3 regions of the Zooshikella sp. RANM57 genome follow, and region 3 is predicted to be linked to each of the others. Evidence: predicted binding sites of a transcription regulator. Region 3 holds the regulator's gene; each other region holds the start of a gene.
What was found. The regulator PhoB, encoded in region 3, activates phosphate uptake and scavenging genes when phosphate is short. The targets are predictions, from matches to a motif close to TGTCATANNNNTGTCANA.
Positions count from the first base shown of each region.

Region 1: a site for PhoB is predicted at 2,192-2,209, ahead of ACQ96U_RS24855 (ABC transporter permease subunit). Genes of this name have one in related genera too.
Region 2: a site for PhoB is predicted at 1,488-1,505, ahead of ACQ96U_RS14040 (glycoside hydrolase). Genes of this name have one in related genera too.

Region 1 covers NZ_JBOIUB010000020.1:41,166-48,644, reverse strand. The annotation lists gene ACQ96U_RS24865 (TRAP transporter small permease subunit) at 1-454, opposite strand, end outside; gene ACQ96U_RS24860 (PstS family phosphate ABC transporter substrate-binding protein) at 1,014-1,994, shown strand; gene ACQ96U_RS24855 (ABC transporter permease subunit) at 2,233-4,509, shown strand; gene pstA (phosphate ABC transporter permease PstA) at 4,544-6,211, shown strand; gene pstB (phosphate ABC transporter ATP-binding protein PstB) at 6,320-7,120, shown strand; gene phoU (phosphate signaling complex protein PhoU) at 7,422-7,479, shown strand, end outside.
Region 2 covers NZ_JBOIUB010000006.1:121,119-128,597, forward strand. The annotation lists gene ACQ96U_RS14030 (response regulator transcription factor) at 1-6, opposite strand, end outside; gene ACQ96U_RS14035 (DUF3404 domain-containing protein) at 1-1,357, opposite strand, end outside; gene ACQ96U_RS14040 (glycoside hydrolase) at 1,562-3,799, shown strand; gene ACQ96U_RS14045 (NYN domain-containing protein) at 4,096-4,569, shown strand; gene ACQ96U_RS14050 (amino acid adenylation domain-containing protein) at 5,896-7,479, shown strand, end outside.
Region 3 covers NZ_JBOIUB010000011.1:179,982-187,460, reverse strand. The annotation lists gene phoR (phosphate regulon sensor histidine kinase PhoR) at 608-1,894, opposite strand; gene phoB (phosphate regulon transcriptional regulator PhoB) at 1,915-2,604, opposite strand; gene ubiA (4-hydroxybenzoate octaprenyltransferase) at 2,738-3,607, opposite strand; gene ACQ96U_RS20800 (chorismate--pyruvate lyase family protein) at 3,620-4,264, opposite strand; gene ACQ96U_RS20795 (rubredoxin) at 4,451-4,627, shown strand; gene ACQ96U_RS20790 (FAD-dependent oxidoreductase) at 4,681-5,805, shown strand; gene ACQ96U_RS20785 (HU family DNA-binding protein) at 5,938-6,213, shown strand; gene ACQ96U_RS20780 (helicase) at 6,220-6,588, shown strand; gene ACQ96U_RS20775 (HDOD domain-containing protein) at 6,589-7,479, opposite strand, start outside.

The sequences.
Region 1 (7,479 bases), on a different contig from region 3:
AGCTTTCCAAAATTTGCCAGGATTTTCCTACGTAGTCCCAGCTCATGATGCCAATAAAAAAACAGACAGGTAATAAGAAAAATAGTGAACCTATAGCATCAATGAACGCTTGGCGTTTTCTGGACATTTTTCGGTATAAAATGTCCACTCGAACGTGAGCGTTGTGTTTAAGCGCATAACCGCTTGCGGTCAGAAAAATAAAAGAATGTATATAATGAGCGGATTCTTGTAATGCAATAGAGCCGATATTAAAGACATATCGAAGCAAAACAACTAGAAATATAGACAACATAAGTAGCAGTGAAAACCAAGATACAAAACGACCGATGTGTTCTGTGAGAAGGTCTATCTTCGTTGTTGTTTTAAAAAGAATAGTGAGTATTTGATTAGATTGAACGTTGTGCGTTGGGTGGTTTGATGGAGTATTATTAGAATAGTTGTTGTCTTTAGTCATTATTATTATCCCAGGTTACAACACGTGATATGCCTTTTGGTTATGACTTTAGAAAATGCTTTTTTTACACTGTACTTAAAACATCATGAATACTTGGTATATTGGCATGTTAAAATGTACAGTTCTTACCCTCAGAGCTAAATAAAGAAGTTAATCCATTTAATTTCTTCGTGTTTAATATTCCAGCATTTACTAATATTTTTATTTTTCGTTCTGTTTTAAGGTTCATATACTATATAAAAATGGTCATCTCACCATGTTTAATAGCCACAGTTTACCAGCTTTGTGTCGTAAAAAACCTCCAATGCGAGTATTGAATGAGGTCTTGATTTCTTATTATTGTGACCAATTATACTTGAAATGACTATAAAAATGCCAAAAACCTTTAATACGTTTGGTATTCACTGCACATGGGCTGTACAAATTTGCATCAGTTCTCTTTTTGCGCGAATGGGCGTGACTGTCTAAGTAGCTTAACATAATTGTCATATTGCATTCATATAGTTTGCGCATAGTCAACGCACATCACCGCTACTAAAAAAACTTGCAGGAGACTCAAATGAAACTGAAAGCATTTATTATTGCGCTGTCAGTTGCCTCCATGGGGATTACAGGCAGCTCTGCTATGGCAGCTTCACAAGTAGATACTAATTTACCTGAATATAAGAAGGCGAGTGGCGTATCAGGAAATTTATCAAGCGTTGGTTCTGATACATTAGCAAATTTAATGACGTTATGGGCTGAGGACTTTAAAAAGACTTATCCCAACGTCAACATTCAGATACAAGCCGCTGGCTCTTCAACTGCACCACCTGCGCTCACTGAAGGGACTTCAAATTTAGGTCCTATGAGCCGTAAAATGAAAGATAAAGAGCTCGAAGCGTTTGAGAAAAAATATGGTTATAAGCCAACCGCTATTCCTGTCGCCATTGATGCCTTAGCGGTTTTTGTTAATAAAGATAACCCCATCAAAGGTCTAACGATAGCCGAAGTCGATGCTATTTTCTCTTCAACTCGCAAATGTGGTGCAAAAGGCACAATAGAAGCCTGGGGAGATGCTGGTTTAGAAGGACCTTGGTCTAAGAAAAGTATTCAACTGTATGGTCGTAATTCCGTTTCAGGGACCTATGGTTACTTTAAAGAAAAAGCACTTTGTAAAGGGGATTTTAAGAACAATGTGAATGAGCAGCCGGGATCTGCTTCTGTTGTTCAGGCCGTTAGTGCTTCAGTGAATGGTGTAGGGTATTCTGGGATCGGCTATAAGACATCAAGTGTAAGAACAGTGCCATTAGCGCGTAAACTTGGTGGTAAGTTTATAGATGCAACGCCTGAAAATGCCATAAAAGGTGCGTATCCCTTATCACGCTTTTTATATGTCTATGTGAATAAGGCGCCAAATAAACCTTTAGCACCTCTGGACCGAGAGTTTATTAAGCTTGTTTTATCTCAGCAAGGACAAGGTATTGTTGTTAAAGATGGATATATTCCATTGCCTTCACAGGTTGTTATGAAAGAGCTCAAAAAGTTAGGCATTAATTAATGTGATGCCATGTCAGGTAGAGCTTAGACATAAAGGCAGTCAACGCTGCCTTTATGCTTTTTAAAGAAAAGAATCAATATCATGTATGACTTTTTATTCTCTATATCTAGACGCGTTATAGCACAGTGATTACTTTTAATGGAGTGTTGAATTTGCCTTAGAAAATCGCGCAACAGTTCAAGTTAAGGTCAATTAATTGTAACAAATATGTCATATGACGTCGGTATGGTACTGCTGCATGAAACCATATACATCTAAGTACAGCTCAATTGTAGACTTCTCAAGTCCAGCGCTTAAGCGCCATAAAATGCTGCGTCACTTTAAAGACAAATTAGCCGAGTGGGGTGTAGCTGTTGGTGGTGTTGGTGTTATTGTGGCAATTTTGCTGATTTTTCTTTACTTGCTATATGAAGTTGTACCCTTGTTTCGTTCTGCCAGTATTAATTCTGTGGCGACTTACTCTTTGCCCGCATCATCAGCAGAAAAAAATCTATATTTTGCGATGGAGGAGCAAGCTGAGATTGGCTTGAAGCTGGATAGTAATGGGCAGGTAACCTTTTTTAAAACGAATACTGGGAGTGTTATTCATACCGAAACAATTCCTATACCTGAAGATGCATCGATTACCAGTTTAGCCGAAGCTGATCCTGCAACTCATGTGCTTGCTTTAGCTCTTTCTAATGGTCAGGTTATTGTTTTTAAACATGAATATGATATTCAGTTCGGTGATGATAATCAGCGGACAATCAGCCCAAAAATTAGTTATCCCTATGGTAAAGAATATATATCCTTAGCAGCCGGTACGTCTTTTTCACATCTGGCATTAAGGGATACTGACGAGGCGTTAATTATCGCTGGGGCTGGAAAAGATGCTTTTGTTGTAAAAGCGTTAAATAAGGAAGAAAACTTTTTATCGGGCGAAGTCACGTTAACAGAGCAATTACTGTCTGTACCTAAATTACCAGGAACAATTAATGGCTTATTAATCGATCCTGAACAACGCTGGATTTTTGCTGCTTTAGAAAATGACCATTTGGCTATTTTAGATATTAAGGATAAAGATAAGCCTGTCATCAATGCTGTGCTTGATGTGACTGAAGATGGATCCAGTTTGACTTCTATGCATTTCTTGTTAGGAGGCATCTCGTTATTACTGGGAGACTCTTCAGGCCATATCAATCAGTGGTTTTTTGTCAGAAGTGAAACAAATGAATGGCAGTTGAAAAAAATTCGAGGTTTTCAATTGGGCCAAAGTGCGATTGTGAGTATTGCACCTGAACATAGGCGAAAAGGTTTTGTGGCTGCCGACGCTCAGGGCAATATTGGTATTTTTTATACCACAGCACAACGCACGTTAATCAAGCAATCCATTACAGATCAATCAGTAGCAGGTATTGCTATCTCTCCGAGGGCAAATGCGTTACTGGTAGAAAATCAGCAAGGTGAAGTCAGTTTCTGGGATGTTAATAATACACATCCGGAGGTTTCCTGGTCTGCGCTATGGGACAAGGTCTGGTATGAAAGCTATTCTGAGCCAAAATATATCTGGCAGTCTTCTGCAGCAACCAATGACTTTGAACCCAAGCTCAGTTTAATGCCATTATCATTTGGCACACTGAAAGCTGCATTTTATGCAATGTTATTGGCCGCACCATTAGCAATATGTGGTGCTATTTATACGGCCTATTTCATGGCACCAGCAATGCGCCGTAAAGTTAAACCTATCATTGAGCTAATGGAAGCATTACCCACGGTAATTTTAGGTTTCTTAGCGGGATTGTGGTTAGCCCCGTTTGTTGAAAATACCTTAGCAGGCATATTTGTACTGCTACTCTTTATGCCAATTGGTATGTTGTTATTTGCTTATATTTGGGCACAGCTACCTGGCAGTATTCGTCATAGAATTCCTGACGGTTGGCAGGCCGCTATTTTAATTCCAGTGGTTCTTTTAATTAGTTGGATCAGCTTGCAGCTAAGTGCGCCGATTGAGAGCTTATTTTTTGGTGGTGATATTCGTCATTGGATAAATGAAGCCACAGGGCTTAACTACGATCAGCGCAATGCGCTGGTGGTTGGCTTGGCTATGGGCTTTGCTGTTATACCTACCATTTTTTCCATTGCTGAGGATGCAATCTTCAGTGTTCCTAAGCATCTTACCTATGGCTCCTTAGCCCTTGGTGCAACGCCATGGCAAACCTTAGTCAGGGTGGTGTTATTAACGGCAAGCCCAGGTATTTTTTCTGCATTAATGATTGGTTTAGGGCGCGCTGTAGGCGAAACAATGATTGTTTTGATGGCGACGGGTAATACGCCCATCATGGATGCCAATATTTTTGAGGGAATGAGGACTTTAGCGGCCAATATTGCTGTTGAAATGCCTGAGTCTGAAGTAGGCAGTTCGCATTACCGTGTTTTGTTTTTAGCGGCCCTAGTGCTTTTCTTATTTACGTTTGTCGTGAATACCTTAGCAGAACTGATTCGGCATCGATTACGTAAACGTTACAGCTCTCTCTAATTAATTGACTCTCTGACGATGGAAAGCGTGTCTTATGCGCATAGGATTAAAAAACTGGTATAAAAGTGGAGAGCCTTGGGTTTGGCTAAATGCCGGGGCTGTTGCCATTAGTATCATTATGGTTGTTGGCTTACTTGCGCTGATAGCCATTCGAGGTTTAGGGCACTTTTGGCCTGCTGATGTTTTTCAGGCTAATTATGCCGTGCCAGGTAAAGAGCCTGTCATTATTGCTGGAGAGGTGGTTGAATCAGAAGAAGTTTCCGTTCAACGACTACGTGATTCGGGTATATCAATTTCTGATAATGATATTGAATTCATGGAGCGCCAGCTCATTAAGGTGGGTAACCGTGATGTGTATGGCAGTGATTTCCAGTGGATTTTGCCCGCTTTTTTACAGCATGTAGATCTTCCCAAGAAAATCATGGTGATAGAGCGTCGTGAGTGGGGAAATTTCTATGGTTTTTTAAAAGAAGTCAGAGAGGGTGACAAGCCTATCTTAGATGACAAACCATTGTGGGATACTTTCCAACAACGCATTGCCAGGGCTGAAGAAATACACGATGCCATTTATGAAATAGAGAAGCATCAAATAGGTCGAATCAATGCTTCACTTGAACGTTTACGGCTGCAAGAGCGTCGACTTGAGTTAGAAGCTAAATTGACTGATGTGGCTCAAGCCCAGCTACAGTTAGAGCGTGCTGAGTTTCAACAACAATATAAGCAGCTTGAACAGCGTTTAGGTGAGTTGTACCAGCAGTTTAATCAAGACCACTTTGTAGCCGAAACGGTTGATGGTCGGCAGGTGACGCTGTCTATTGGTAGTGTGGTAAGAGCTTTTCAACCAAATGCAATGTCACTGCTTGATAAGATTGCGCACTATGGTGACAAGGTCTGGGAATTTGTCGCTGATGATCCACGTGAGGCGAATACTGAAGGGGGCATTTTTCCTGCTATCTTCGGCACAGTGATGATGGTCATTCTAATGTCGGTCATTGTGACGCCTTTTGGGGTTATTGCTGCTGTGTATTTGCGGGAGTATGCACACCAGGGTGTAGTGACACGCATGATCCGTATTGCTGTGAATAACCTTGCAGGTGTTCCTTCCATTGTTTATGGCGTATTCGGCTTAGGATTTTTTGTTTACTTCATGGGGGCAGCGGTTGATGAGACATTTTTTCCTGAGGCGTTGCCAGCACCTACATTGGGTACACCAGGTCTGTTATGGGCTTCAATTACACTAGCGTTGCTAACATTGCCTGTTGTTATTGTGGCGACAGAGGAGGGCTTATCACGTATCCCTCGCTCTGTACGTGAAGGTAGTTTAGCGTTAGGTGCTACTAAGGCTGAAACGTTATGGCGGGTGGTGTTGCCTATGGCCAGTCCAGCGATGATGACAGGTTTGATCCTTGCAGTTGCTAGAGCGGCAGGGGAAGTTGCTCCATTGATGTTGGTGGGTGTGGTTAAATTAGCCCCCTCTTTGCCACTGGATGGTAATTATCCCTATTTACACTTAGATCAGAAGTTCATGCATCTGGGCTTTCATATTTACGATGTTGGCTTCCAGAGTCCGAATGTGGAGGCTGCCAGACCACTGGTTTATGCCACTGCATTATTACTGGTGGTTGTAATTGCCATATTGAATTTATCTGCGGTGGCAATTCGCAACCATTTACGAGAGAAATATAAGGCTTTGGAAGTCTAACTAACGAGTTTCCATTATAATGTTAGCAAGAGTGCAGTTATGTCTGAGGCAACGGTAGATTTAAGTACTGATCAGCAACAGGCTGATAAAAAGGCGCATGCAATTAATATGCAGTCTCTTGGTCGAGTAAAACAGGATTTAGACATTGGTTCTGAAACAACATGTTTGGATATCAATGGTCTCAACCTTTTTTATGATGAAAAACAAGCGCTGTATGATGTATCAATGAGTATTCCGCAAAAACGTGTTACATCATTCATTGGTCCATCAGGCTGTGGTAAGTCGACTTTATTACGCACCCTTAATCGGATGAATGATTTAGTCGATGGGTGTCGGGTTAATGGAAACATATTGCTTGATGGTCAAGATATTTATGCAAAAGGTGTGAATGTAGCTGATCTTCGTCGTCGAGTTGGCATGGTATTTCAAAAGCCAAACCCTTTTCCCAAAAGTATCTATGAAAATGTTGCCTATGGATTGCGTATTCAAGGTATCAATAAAAAACGTATTCTTGATGAAGTTGTAGAGTGGGCCCTTAAGGGTGCTGCACTTTGGGAAGAAGTGAAAGACCGTTTACACGAGAGTGCGTTAGGTATGTCAGGTGGTCAGCAACAGCGTTTGGTGATAGCCCGGACCATTGCTGTAGAGCCTGAGGTTTTGTTATTGGATGAACCAGCTTCAGCATTAGACCCTATCTCTACATTGAAAATTGAAGAATTGATTAATGAATTAAAATCAAAATATACCATTGTCATTGTGACACATAATATGCAACAAGCCGCGCGAGTATCAGACTACACTGCTTTTATGTACATGGGAAAATTAGTGGAATTTGGTGATACAGATAGCTTATTTACAAATCCTAAAGAAAAACAAACCGAAGATTATATTACCGGACGCTATGGCTAAGCGTTGTTAAACCTTGGTACATTTTTTAAATTGAGCGTTTGCGAATATCATAATTTTGTGCTTGCAGGTGGTTTAAATAGTTTGTAGTAATAAGTAGTTAAGCATATACCCTATAAAGACGATTTATCATGCTATGTCATTACTAATGTATTTACAAAGACATTATTTACTGTCCATTAATTATACATAATATGGATATTGGTAATTAAGTTGATGTCATTGTTTGGACATGCAAAAAAATCATTTGTGTTAACATTAAAGGGTATGCTATTTCGAAATACCATCCTTTTTGAGGCTTACCATGGATAAAAACCCAGACATGTATTCGCAGCACATTTCTCAACAGTTTAACAATGAAC
Region 2 (7,479 bases), on a different contig from region 3:
ACTCATTAATGGATACCTCTAAAACAAATGTTGTTGGTGGTCCTTGTAAACGTAATTTTCCACCTGTTTTTTGCGCAACTTGATTAACCAGATGTAACCCAAGCCCAACGCCATGTTGACTATTGAATGGTTTAATAAACTGAGACAATTTTCGTGAGTCTAAGTTACCTTGGTCTTGCACCTTAACCACTAATATTTTCTCTGTACAATAAGATTTAATTAATACCTGTCCTATACCATGCTTAACGGCATTACTCACCAAATTTTTAAGACTTAACGTAAACCAATAAATATTAATGTTTACTGGTTTATCATCCTTCAGTTCCAGATCAACATCATACTCACTTACAACATTCTGTATGAGTTCATGCCATGACTCAATATATTGTTTCCGTAAATTTGCGCCATAATCTAATTGTAAGTATTGTTTACTGGCATCAGCTAAGTGACGCAAATGTAATGCGTCTTTACAGAGTCGAATAAAAGCATGGTGCAAATTATCTGGCAGTTCATCAAAATGTGTTCGAAATATTTCTACTGTACCTGCTAAACGAGTAATAGGTGTACGTAATTCATGAGCAAGCATCTGCACAATAAATTGTCGTTCTTTATAGTATTTGTGCCGAGTAATAACAACCAAACCAATATAGCCTAAAAGCAATAACCCTAAAATTGTTAACCCACCATATAGCCACATTCCATTTCGTGGCTTTTCTAGCCAACAGATACTTCCTTCTATAAAACTACACTTTTTTTGTTGCTCAATTGAGTGTATTTCAAAATTTAGAGCATCAACCAATGGTTGCCATTGAGGATGTTGGTAAAGACGATACTCATTGGGAAATTTTACCCATAAAAACTGTTTTCCCAGAATCCACTGTGCTGAGCGCGTTAAAGCCTGAAGCTGGTTATCATTAAGATCATTCGTAAAGTAGTCATTGTCGAGCTCTCGAATATGCATATACGGTTTTAACTGGTTAAACTGTTCAGGGTGTACTTTTGCATATCTTAACGCAAAACTACCACCGCCTGGATGAATAAACGTACCAGAAGCAAACCAGCTTATCGGTAGACCCTGCTGCAAACACATTGCAGTAATAAACGATTTAGTTTTAGCCAAAGGATTATCCATTGCCAGCTCAGGTGGCTGAGCACACAATTGATAGAATCGATATAGTGCCTGTAAATCAACCAACTCATATAAATGCGTTTGAGGATGCATTGTAACTGGGTTAAGTTGCGAATAATCAAATTGCTGCAACATATCAATGGCAACGACATGGGATGGGACTTTAGTATTGAGCTCGCTATACAGTTGCTGAGTTGTATCATTAAATGCGTTGACTGGCAAACTCAATGCCTCTCCTACCAGAATACACATGAGGGACAAAATAAAAGATAACAGCAACTGAAGTGAAAGAACGTTAACTCGAACCTTTTCAAGTAGATGCTTTAAACGTATGGCGATTGTTAATATTCTTAGTAATTTTGACACAATCTTGACAATTCTCTCTAGCCGATTTGCTTTAATTCTCCAGCTAAGTATTTTACTGGAGATAACATGCGTAAAAAACTGCAAATCTTATTTAATGTAATATGGGTATCAGCATGTAGCAACAGTTACGCAGTAACCTTGGAAAGCCCCCAATGGCAAGTCGATATTGAACCCTCTACCCTTGCCATGGTTGCAACCTACCATATGAAATCACTCATACTCTCCAATGGAGGAACGTTAAACGAGAGTAAAACCATTTCACCTCAATCGGTGACTATCAAACAACAAACAACTAACCAACTTGCATGGCGGTGGCCAAAACAAAAGTTAACCTTCCTGGCACAGCTTAATGGTAGCAATCTCCAATTCACAGTACATAGTGATCAACCACAATCATTAACCTGGCTACAACAACCTCAAACTAATGTGAATGCATTAATTCTGCCTCTAGGAGAAGGAAGCTATATCCCTCTTAATAATACAACCTGGCAAAAATACCTAGTTGAGGAACTGCAAACAGTTAACACCACTCAAGACCTAAAGCTGCCATTATGGAGTCAACAATTCAATAATTTACAGATGAACTGGGTACTCAATAATCCCTTTAACAATCAAATTACATTCAGCCACCAGGGTAAGAACCTTGCTTTAACTGCAACACATAAGTTCACCGCGTTAAATTTACACGAACCTGTTGATGTCACCATTAATTTGGATACTCAAAAAAATATAATTTCAGGTGCAACACTCTATCGTTCATATCTGAAGAAAAAAAAGCAGTTTGTTAATCTAACGCATCGACTAAAAAATGTTAATTATGGTGATAAAATTATTGGTGCCAGTCACTTTTATGTTTGGGGTATGCCTTTATTTTCCCATTATGATATTAAAAATTGGCCTGGATTGATTTCTTGGCTAAAAAGTGGAGCAGGTAAAGCTTTTATAAACACACTACAGTCCAAAGAGCAACGTTCAGCATTAAAAAACGCTAAACAAAACCTACCTCTATGGGAAAAGAAATGGCTTATTCATACACTGAATAATGCCTTTCTAGCTTCCACTCCACAGTCTGACAATAAAATTAACTCACAGGTTAGGCATGCTAATGCAACTATCGCACTAATAAATGAAAAAATTGGACCTTTTTTGAATGATAAAAAAGACTGGGGTGATGGTCTATCCTCTCGACTACTGACTCAGCTTCAAAAGGCTGGCATAAAAAGAGCCTGGCTTGGTCTTGACGATTGGCGAGAAGGATTTTACCACCCAGAAGCTGTACAAAAAGCTAAAGAACTCGGTTATCTGGTGGGTGCGTATGATTCATATAATACAGCACTTCCTGGTAGTGAATCTGATGGTAGCTGGATGTCATCAGAAATGGGCGATGAAATATTTAAGAAATGCGGCATCATGCTTGCTAATAATAAATGGAAAACCGGCTTTAAACAAAGAGGTCGCTATACAAACCCTTCATGCTTAACAGACTACTACCAAACACGAGTCAAGCAAATCCTTAAGTTTGCAAAATTTAATAGTTATTTTCTTGATGTCGATGCTACGGGTATGGTGTTTGAAGATTATCACCCAGAACATACCATGACAGAAAAGCTAATGGCATTATCGAGAGAAGCCCGTTTACAATGGTTCAGTAATCACTTTCGTTTACCGCTAGGTTCCGAGGATGGTAATGCTGTCACTCAGCGCGGTATCATCTTTGCCCATGGATTACAAACGCCTGTTTTTGGTTGGGGAAACCAATCCATGTTTAAAGATAAACAATCAAGCTACTATTTAGGAAACTGGTGGCCTGATAACGAACCCAGCCTCTTCTTTAAACCGGCAGATATATTACCAAACTATAGAACCACTGTTTTTGACCCAAAATTTAAAGTGCCGTTGTACCAGACCGTCTTTCACGATGCAGTCATCACCTCTCATCACTGGTGCTATGATAATTTTAAGTTTCCTTCTTTGCGTCCACAACGTGAGCTATTTTCACTATTATACGCAGTCCCACCACTTTATCACATTAACTATGAGGTACTTAATAAGCGATTACCTATTATCAAAAAGTTTGATCAGATCTTCTCTCCTTTACACCAACAGTTGGCGACTCAAGCTATTAAACGGTTTGCTTTTTTAAATAATGAAAGAACCATTCACTATATTCAATACGACGATAACAGTGAAGTATGGGTGAACTTCGCCAACAAAGCATGGTCACACAACAAAATTAATCTTCCAGCCCAATCAATGTTGGCTACTTTAGCTAATGGACAAGTTGTTAAGTACCAAGCTCAGTAAAAAAAATATAGATCCTTTCGAAGAGTATATATTATAGCCACATCAGCTCTTAAAATGGCTAACAGAGCTATCAAGTAATGATGCCCCAAGCGCGCATATTAATAAGTGACTGGGGCTAAAAACATCGATAACCCTCACTTTGAGCGGCTAGCTGTATAAAAATGATTCGCTAAGGCGTATGTTTCTCTTGCTAAACTCATTTGAACATATTACGGATATCATTGTTTTTTCATAAAAAAAAACTACAATAAATGTAGCCACTTATTTCACCCGTTGTATGGAAAATCACCACACTTATGGAAAAAGTTTCAATCTTTGTAGATGTACAAAATATATACTACACAACCAAGCAAGCCTATAACAGAAACTTTGACTATAACCAGTTTTGGGCATCAGCAACAGCACATAGACAAGTAGTCAAAGCAATCGCCTATGCCATTGATCGAGGTGATGAGAAGCAAAAGCAGTTTCAAAACATTCTCAAAGCGATTGGTTTTGAAGTAAAGCTAAAGCCTTTTATTCAAAGAAGTGATGGTTCAGCAAAAGGAGATTGGGATGTAGGCATCACACTTGACGTTATGGAGTATGCTTCAAGGTCTGATGTTGTAGTACTTGCTACTGGTGATGGGGATTTTGATTTGCTCGTCAACAAAGTCAAAAAGGATTTCCATGTCCCAGTAGAAATCTTTGGTGTTCCACAGCTTACCGCTCGCTCTCTCATGAATGCGGCATCATCATTTATAGCTATTGATAACTCGCATTTGTTGTAACCAATACATGAAAATCAATTATTTAGAATTTCAAATTAACAATCAATAAGACGCTAAGCTTGGTTAACTTTCCAGCTAATATTATGCCAATGAACTTCTATGTGTATTATAATTTAATAAGCGATAAGTAAACCAGCTTGTACACAGCCAGTTAGTTAACAAGATTCTTTTACTTTATTTCTATGGAATTTTATTAATAGAAAGTAAAAAGTTCAGATCATAAAATTATTCTCCATACCCAATCAAAGCTAAAATGTAAATTAGACTTTAGTCTATACCTGTATGTATAGATTATCTGGCTCTTTTTATTACTTGCATAGCGCATTAAATAAGTAAATTAGTTATCAGAGATAATAGCAGCTTTCAGCTTATCTATTCGAAAAACTTATCAAATCTTCTAAATTTATATATACAAAGAAAATTAAATCAACTCAATTCTGTTGCTTGCATATAAAACAGTTGTTGTGATACTATTTTTAAAATCTGTGCTTCAGGGCTTTCACATTTGAACATTCGCGAAAATGTATGGTATCAATTCCTAGAAAGTCCTTTATAATGGATCAATATTAGATTCAACTAAAACATTAAATACTTAAGTGGGTATTATTGGCCAGTTTTGTAAGGAAGACTAGCAATCAACAATACCTAAGTAACCAAGGGTTTTTAGTTAATATATCAACGCTATCATTTGCATTGAGGATAAGCACCGTAAAAGGTTTCACACTAGTATTATTTAAGCTTTCGCTAGAGAGTAATGTAAAACTGTAGCATCACGTAGTACGTTTCTAATAACCGTTAATTTGTAGTATAAACAAGGACTGATATTAAGTAACTTGACGGAAATGAAACGATAAGCACCAAAAAGTAGCTTAACGTATTTTCTATAAACAAGAAGTGTCTAATTAGTATGACGTTTAGAAAAAATACATTATTATCATATACTTCAGATATTGATATCTATTTCATAAAACAATTTCAATGTTGGGAATAGAATATTAGTTATCAACGCTAGTAACGTCAGCAAATATATTATTAGCTACAGCTTTAAACAGAAAATAAAGCTATTTTTTACCGTTTGTCGGTTATTTAATTTTATACACGCAAAGTTAACCATATAAATGTGATAATCACACTAATACAGCTTAATACAAATAATAAGCTTTTATTTTTTTAGTAGTATTTATTTTGCATCTTACCAATAAGGACATCTTGTTTTTACAAGGACAATACGAAAGGAATCGTTAATATGAGTTTAACTACAAAACAACTACTTAGTAAGTGTGAATATAACACTCAACATTTAACCTTATTAATACTTATACCAAAATGAATTTAAAAAAAGAAAATAGCTTTAAGGATATCAAATTTTCACCCTTTACCTCTAAGACAAATGTAAAATGTCTACCTGACCTCCTTATGGAACAGGTATTAGCATACCCTGATGACATAGCAGTAGTATGTGAAGATAAAAGTTTAAGTTATCGAGAACTAGCAGAAAAAAGTTCCAATTTAGCGGTTTATTTACAACATACCGGTGTCATGGTTGATGAATGTATTGGTCTTTTTGTAGAACCTTCATTCGATCTAATGATTGGTGCATGGGGTATTTTATTTTCCGGTAGTGCTTATTTACCACTATCGCCTGAGTACCCTGTAGACCGTCTACGGTACATGATAGAAGATGCTTGCCTTAAAGTTATTTTCACTCAAGAAAAGCTTAAAGATAGCTTACTGAAAATAACACCACCAGACATACACATTGTAACCCTTGAAGATGCAATCACATTTACCGATGCATATCGAATAACAAATATATACAACCGATGTGTCTATTTACGTCCACATAATTTAGCATACATTATTTATACATCTGGTAGTACTGGTAAACCCAAAGGGGTAATGATTGAACATCACAGCATCGTAAACCAAATGTTGTGGATACGTCATACTTATACACTTAATCAAAATAGTATTGTTCTTCAAAAAACACCCATGAGTTTTGATGCAGCTCAATGGGAAATTTTAGCTCCATGTTGCGGGAGTCGTGTTGTCATGGGCAATCCAGGCGTCTACCGCGATCCTGAACAACTCATCAGGTTGATTATTCAGCATAACGTAACAACGCTACAATGCGTACCAACATTGCTTCAAGCATTGTTAAATAGTGATGACTGCCAAGAATGCCATTCACTCAAACAAATTTTTAGTGGTGGTGAAGCCCTTTCAAGAAAGTTAGCATTGGAATGTAGTCAAATACTGCCCCACAGTAGATTAATTAACTTATACGGCCCTACCGAGTGCACAATTAATGCCTCTGCATACAATGTAAACGCAGAATCATTAAGAGATAGCATAGAATTTGATGGTTCGAAGGCCATTCCTATTGGAAAACCTGTTTATAATACTGAATTTTATATTCTAAATAACCAACTGTTACCTGTTACAGAAGGAGAAACAGGAGAGTTATTTATTAGTGGTGACCAACTCGCACGAGGATATCTCCATCGTCCTGACTTAACTGCTGAAAAATTCATCGACAACCCATTTTGTAAAAATGACCATCATAGTACATTATACCGAACTGGAGATTTAGCCTATTGGAATACTGATGGCTCTGTTCAGTTTGTAGGCCGTGTTGATAATCAAGTTAAACTAAGAGGATTTCGAGTTGAACTTGACGAAATTAAGCTTGCTATTGAAACACATTCCTGGGTTCAAAATGCTGCCGTTTTCTTAAAAAACGATTCTCGGACTGGTTTTCAAAACCTTATTGCTTGCATAGAGCTAAATGCTCGCGAAGCAGCATTAATGGATCAAGGCAATCACGGTGTACACCATTTATCTAAAAAGAACAAACTACAGGTTAAAGCTCAACTTTCTAACCCAGGATGTAAAACTCAACAAGAATTA
Region 3 (7,479 bases):
TATTCTTTTTACGGATCACTTCAGGGTTTTATGTATATGGATAATGATTTAGTTGACAATAATTATATTCAATACAACAGTTTGCTTTATTAACTAACATAACCTTTGGTAATGATTTTAGGGTATGTTATTTACCTTCTTCATTAATGTCACCTTTATAAATCATTTGTTGTAGGTATGCCTCCTATACCCTAAGCAGGTCTAACGTGCCACGTATAACAACAGGTTTGAATGGTGGTTATTGAAAGATCATATTGCATTATAGGTGTTTCAGTATTACCTGATAGAGTGAGTTCAATGCATACCCTGATCTACGTATTATGACTTCAGATCCAATTATCATTATATAAATATTTAAAATGTATACAACATGTTTGTTATTGTTTTTTTGTGTTAATTAGATTGTTAGACAAAATCGCTGAAAGAATATGGTGAGTTTGTTTGTGGTGGGGAGTTTTAAGGTGAGTATAGAGAATTGAATGAAAAAACGTTTAATAAAAAGTAGGTATGACATGATTGTCTGACAGGCAAACACTAAAAATGATTGGTGAAGGGGATAAGTTGCTATTTATCTAAAGTATGGGCTGCTTTAATCACTATGAAGGTCTCAAGCTGCATTTTCCATCAAGTGCTGAGGGGAAAAATGACAGGTGAATGTACTGCCTTTACCTAATTCGCTGATGATTTCGAGACGCCCATAATGTCGCAGTAGGACGTGTTTGACTATCGCGAGGCCCAATCCTGTTCCTCCAGTCATTTTCGATCGACTGGCATCTGCCCGATAAAAACGTTCTGTTAGACGTGGAATATGTTTAGGATCAATGCCAACACCATCGTCCATTACTGACAGGTGTGCTCCTTTTTCATCTTCCCACCAATGCACATCAATAGCGCCTTTGGGGGGCGTGTATTTGACAGCATTGAAAATTAAGTTAGAAAATGCACTGTGAAGCTCTCGTTCATAACCCATTAAAATGGCATTTTGGCAACAGACAAAACTAATTTTATGCTGTTTTTCACCACTAAGGGCTTTAGCATCATTAATAATATTAGTGAGTAGTTTTTCTATATTGACCTCTTTAGGGTCACTAATTTTATCACTGGTTTCTAAACGAGATAACAATAATAAATCACTCACCAGATTTTCCATCCGATCAGATTGCTGTTGCATTTGGTGAATTGCACGAAGCCATCGTTCAGGCAGGTTATCCGCATTATCAGCAAAGGTTTCTAAATAACCTCGGATAACGGTCAGTGGTGTACGTAGTTCATGGGATACATTGGCAACAAAGTCTTTGCGCATTTGTTCAAGGTTATGTAAGCGGGTGATATCCCGGGCTAACAGTAACCGGTCGTTTCGACCAAATAGCGTGATCGTAAAGAGTAGATGGATCTGTTCTGTAATGGGTGAGGGTATCTCAAGTGGATCTGCATAGCGCTTTTCTTCAAAGTACTTACAAAATACAGGATCACGAATCAGGTTGGTGATGAGCTGACCTCGATCTACGGGCGAACGAAACCCTAATAGCTTTTCGGCGGCATGGTTCCACCACTCCAAATTACCATGGCTATCAATCATGACTACAGCATCAGAAAGTGCAGCCGTTGAGTCTTGTACTCTATCAATAACTGCTTGTAAGCGAGCACGGGACTTTTGATGGCTGCGTTGGAGTCGGTAGATAGCATCAAAGATTTCTCCCCAGATACCTCGGCTTTCTGGTGGTTCATTATTGGTGAGCTCACTTTCCTGAAGCCAATGGTTTAATTTATAAACCTGTACTAAGGTCCAGAAGAGATAACTACTCAAAGTTACAACTAGGGTCCAAGCAAGCTCATCAATGGCAAGCCCAAAGATGACTACAATGACTGCCCCAAAAAACAATCGTTGTGGCATGGTTTACCAATCTATACTGACTAACCTTTGGTGGAAAAACGATAACCTGTACCGCGCACCGTTTGTATCAAGCGGTCATGGCCATTACCTAGTGCTTTACGCAGACGGCGGATATGGACATCAACAGTTCGCTCTTCAACATACACATTGCCTCCCCATACTTGATCAAGTAGTTGACTTCGGGTATAGGCACGTTCTTGATGAGTCATAAAAAATTGTAGCAGGCGATATTCAGTAGGCCCCATATCGGTAGGTTTGCCATTGATTGTTACTCGGTGGCTGACAGGGTCAAGTTCAAGTCCTTCAACACGAATGGGTTCTTGTGGTTCTTGAGCACCTGAGCGGCGTAAGACTGCTTTTAGGCGAGCAACGAGTTCGCGTGGTGAAAATGGTTTGGTGATATAGTCATCTGCACCAACCTCTAAGCCTTGTATTTTATTGTCTTCTTCTCCTTTTGCGGTCAGCATAATGATAGGAATGCCAGCCGTCATTTCGTCCCTTCGTAAGCGCCGAGCCAATTCTATTCCACTGGTACCAGGTAACATCCAGTCCAGCAGAATTAGGTCTGGCTTTTTGTCAATGATAATACCGTGCGCATCCTGTGTATTGTCTGCTTCCAGACATTCATAGCCAGCCATTTCTAGGGCGACTGCAATCATTTCCCTGATTGGGGCTTCATCATCAACAATAAGTATTTTTTTGCCAACCATGTTCAAGCCTTCTCTTCGCTCTACGGGTCAGCAACTCATTACACAGACTGTTTGTTACAATTAAATGACAAATAAAAGGCTGTTGATTGAAACCTTTTAGGCATTTAGCAGATATGCCAAATGGTCCTAACTGTTACCAAAAAGCAGTCATAGTGCCCAGGAAAATGAGTAATCCGACCCAATGATTATTCAAGAACGCAAGAAAACAACGCTCTCTGTTACGTCCATGTGTCAAGTAATGCTGGTAAATGAATAGCAAACTAGCAGCAATAAGACCAGTATAGAATGGCCAGTCAAGCTGTTGGATAATGCCTACAATAACCATCAACAGTAATGCAAGTAGCTGTAAAATAGCAATAATCAGGTTATCCGCACGACCAAACAATATTGCAGTGGACTTTATACCGATTTGCAAATCATCATCACGATCAACCATAGCGTACTGGGTATCATAGGCTACTGTCCATGACAAATTCGCGGCATAAAGTAACCAGGTAGTCACTGATAATTCACCTGTTTGTGCCGAAAATGCCATTGGAATGCTCCAAGAAAACGCTGCCCCCAATACAACTTGTGGGAAGTGGGTATATCGCTTCATAAATGGGTAGCAGGTTGCAAGTGCAAGTGCACCAAAAGATAGCAGTACGGTATAGGTGTTAGTTTGCAGAACCAGTAGAAATGAAAGTAGTACTAAAACAAAAAATAGCCAAATTGCTTCTGTTGCTGAGGCCTTTCCAGTAATTAATGGGCGTAGCTGAGTTCGTTTGACATGGCCATCATAATGACGATCAGCAAAGTCATTGATGACACAGCCTGCACTGCGCATTAAAAAAACACCCAATGAAAAAATAATGACCAGCTCTATATTCGGCAATCCCTGTGCTGCAATCCATAGACTCCATAGTGTGGGCCAAAGTAAGAGGTAGGTACCAATAGGGCGGTTTAGCCGCATAAGTTGACTATAAGCCCATAGGCGGGGCCATTGTTGCTGGATTACACGCATATTGACGTTTTTTTAATGATCATTTGAAGGCGATGAGGTAGTTAGTATATCACTTGCAGCTGGGTTGCCAATTTGTTCGCTTTGGATGTTGTGAAGTAAAAAGGGTAAGAAATACTCAGTGATCATCAGTGGTTGTTGATCGAGTAAAAATTTGGATCGGCGACCCCATACTTGTGCTGAGGGTAACTGTAAGTTGTGGGGAATGGGTAACTCAGTTGTATTCAACTTTGTCAGTTCAAATTGTGGTAAACGTTTAATACTGGTTTTACTAAATAAAAAGTGGCCCAGAGGTTGCTCATTTAAGGTAAGTAATTCTTGGAAATTATCACTCAGTGTTTCTTTAGGAATCACAGTACGCGCCAATATACAAGGCTGCTGTCTGACAAAAAGCGTAATTTCCCGAATATTGGTTAATGTGTCAGCTTTAATACCCAGATACTGTTGTTCTTCTTCAGACGCGGATAACCATTGTTGGTTAAGCAGGTGAACGGTGGCCTTGCTGTTAAAATGGCGAGTCAATCGATCCGTCAATGAACCAGGATGATTCAGCCAGTATTTAAGACGAGGGCATAATAGATCTTGAGCATGCCATACGTGGGTAGGGTGCCATAAACGTTCACTAAAAAACTGCATGTTGGAGTAGTGATTGAAGCTCATAATTCGCAGCAGGATGCTTGAATATGATTGATGTTGCAAGGTGTAAACTGCAGAAAGTTAATTTTCCTGTTGGCATGGGTTAATCACGTGACAATAGAGTCATTGGTTTCGTCTGGAACCACTACAATCCATACGTTATTCTGGCTTTAGCCATCAATCATGGTTTAGAGAGGTACTTGTGTGAGCATGGAAGCGTTTCGTAAGTGGCAGTGTACAGTCTGTGGCTTCGTTTATGATGAGGCAGATGGTTGGCCAGATGATGATATTCCCCCTGGAACACGGTGGGAGGATATATCTGAAGATTGGGTTTGTCCTGACTGTGGTGTAAGCAAACAAGACTTTGAAATGATTCTTCTTGAATAATATTGGGAAGTGCTAATCATTAAGAAATAATAAATCAACAGGTCAAACGTACCATGGAACCGCTCATTATTATCGGAACTGGGCTAGCGGGTTATACCCTTGCCAAAGAATTCAGAAAGCATGATCCGCATTCGCCGCTTACATTAATTACGGCTGATGATGGTCGTTATTACTCTAAGCCAATGCTGTCTATCGGTATGAGCCGGAAACACATTGATTCGGCAGATGCGAATGAAATGGCTGAACAGTTAAATGCTTCTATCCTGACCAATACTCGTGTGACAGCCATTAATCCACAGCAGCATGTGATCAAGATAGGAAGCGATGCGCTACGTTATCGACAGTTGGTTTTAGCGTGGGGGGCAGATGTATTACCGCTTGAGGTTGAAGGGGATAGCATTGAGGAAGTTTACTCGGTAAACAATTTGCAGTCCTATGAGATCTTTCGTAAAGCGATATCCGGTAAAAAGCGTGTGGTGATTGTCGGTAGTGGTTTAGTGGGGTGTGAGTTTGCTAATGATTTGGCTGCTGCTGAGCACCATGTAGCGGTGATATCCCAAAGTCATACCTTGATGCCAAAGCTTTTACCTCCTGATGTGGCTGCACCACTACAAACTTGTTTGCAGACACTCGGTGTACACTTTTATTTTGGAGTAGGTTTAGCCGAAGTTAATCGTGCTGAGGATGGGCTTGAGTTAGTCCTTACTAATGGCGAGCTTATTCATGCTGATGTCGTGTTATCAGCAATAGGCATTAAGCCACATGTTGCTATGGCGTTGGAAGCTGGGCTAACCGTCAATGAAGGTATTCAGGTGAATCATTTGCTGGAAACATCTGAACCAGATGTATTTGCGTTGGGAGACTGTGCCGAGGTAGATGGCCATGTACTATTGTATGTTGCACCGCTCATGGCATGTGCCAAAACGTTAGCGCGAACTTTAGCGGGGCATCCTACACCGCTGCATTATGGGCCGATGCCTGTGGGGGTTAAAACACCTATTTGCCCGGTTGTGGTATGTCCACCTCCTAAAGGTAGTTTGGGGCAATGGCAGATTCATGGTGAAGGCTTGGATGTAAGAGCTTGCTTTGTGCAAGAAGAAAAATTATTAGGGTATGCATTAACAGGGCACTATGTAAAAGAAAAATATACATTAAATAAAAAACTATCAACGTGTTAAGTCATACCTCTTGTGCATCCTTATTTGATAATTAACAACGTTGTAAAAAAAATGGAGTAAAAGAAATTTTGACCAAACGAATCAGCACCTCTAAAAAAATAAATGGCGCTTAAAAATAGCGGGGGACAAAGTGTGCATAAGCCAGAATTAATTTCTGCAATTGCTGATCATACATCAATGACAAAAGAACAAGCTTCTCACGTATTAACCTCAATTCTTGATGAAATTCTATTAGCGCTCAGCCGAGAAGAGGATGTTGTACTTATTGGCTTTGGTTCATTTTCCAAGCAGCATCGAAAGGCTCGAATGGGTAAAAACCCACAAACAGGTCAGCCTATTGAAATTCCCGCAACAAATACAGTGAGCTTTAAAGCTGGTAAAAAACTAAAAGAAACAGTGAATGGGTGAAGTAATATGATAAAGCTTAAAATGTTGCTATGGATAATGGGTTTATTAATGGGGCGTGCCAGCAAGCGCAATGAAAAACTACGGAAAAAATTAGATGATAAACGATTGACTGTACAATTTCAGACGGATGATCAGCGTGTTGCCCGTCACTTTATCATTGAAAATCAGCAAATTTTGAGCCGATCAGGTGTTGCAGATCAACACGACTTTGCTATTTCGTTTAAAAATGCGGCTACTGGACTTGCCGTATTAACAGCAAAAAATGCTCAGCTTGCTTTTATGCAAGCCATTCAAGAAAAACAATTAATTGTGACGGGTGATCTTAGTCAGGTTATGTGGTTTCAGGGAATTGCTAAATATTGGATACCTCGATAGTTAAGCTGATTTAAAAAACTGACTAAGCTGTTCAATTTCACTTTCACATTCAACAATTGAAGCGACAGCATTGGCGGCATTTGCAGGGTTTAGCTCTAAAGACTCATATAATTGAGGAATAATCCCTTCATCGGGAGCATCACCTATACCATGCTGACGTAAAAGCCGCCCAGTGATATTTAATAAATGTGGATATTCCTGGTGATCATCTGAGTATTCCGCTTCGTTTTGATAGCGAATTGCCGTGCAAACCTCTTCTGGCATATCCCAAATTTGCATTAACCAACCACCAATTTGGTCTCGGGATACACCAATGATATGTCGCTCAATATCGACATGATTAATATGTGGATTGGCTTCGATATGGCGACAAATCAGTGAAAAATAAGGTGGAAAAACATAGGCCAACACTAAATAACCAAAGTTATGCAGTAACCCACATAGATAAGAAAGTCCAAGTTCTGGACGTTTTTTTAATGGGATTTGACGTACCAGGGACTCAACGGCTGTTGCGGTAAACGCCGCTTGATGCCAATAAGGCGTGAAACCATGAGGGTGATCTTTTGGCGGCTGTAATGCTTTACCTAACGATAGACCAATCGCTAAGTTAATCACTAAATCAAAACCAAGCACTCTGACAATAGCATCTTCAATGGAGCGGACCCGACCTGGGGCTGCATAGTAAGGAGAGGAGGCCCAGCTTACGACCTGTGCGGCGAGACTTGGATCACGTTCAACAATATCAACAAGATCCTTAACTGCTGCATTTGGGTCCACACGCAGTTTAATAATTCGTTGTGCGGTTTCAGGTAATGGTGGAATTTCTATGGTTTGTTCCAGCCGCTGTTTAATCCGTAATGAAGTAAAATTTTCTACGGCTAAGGTTAATTC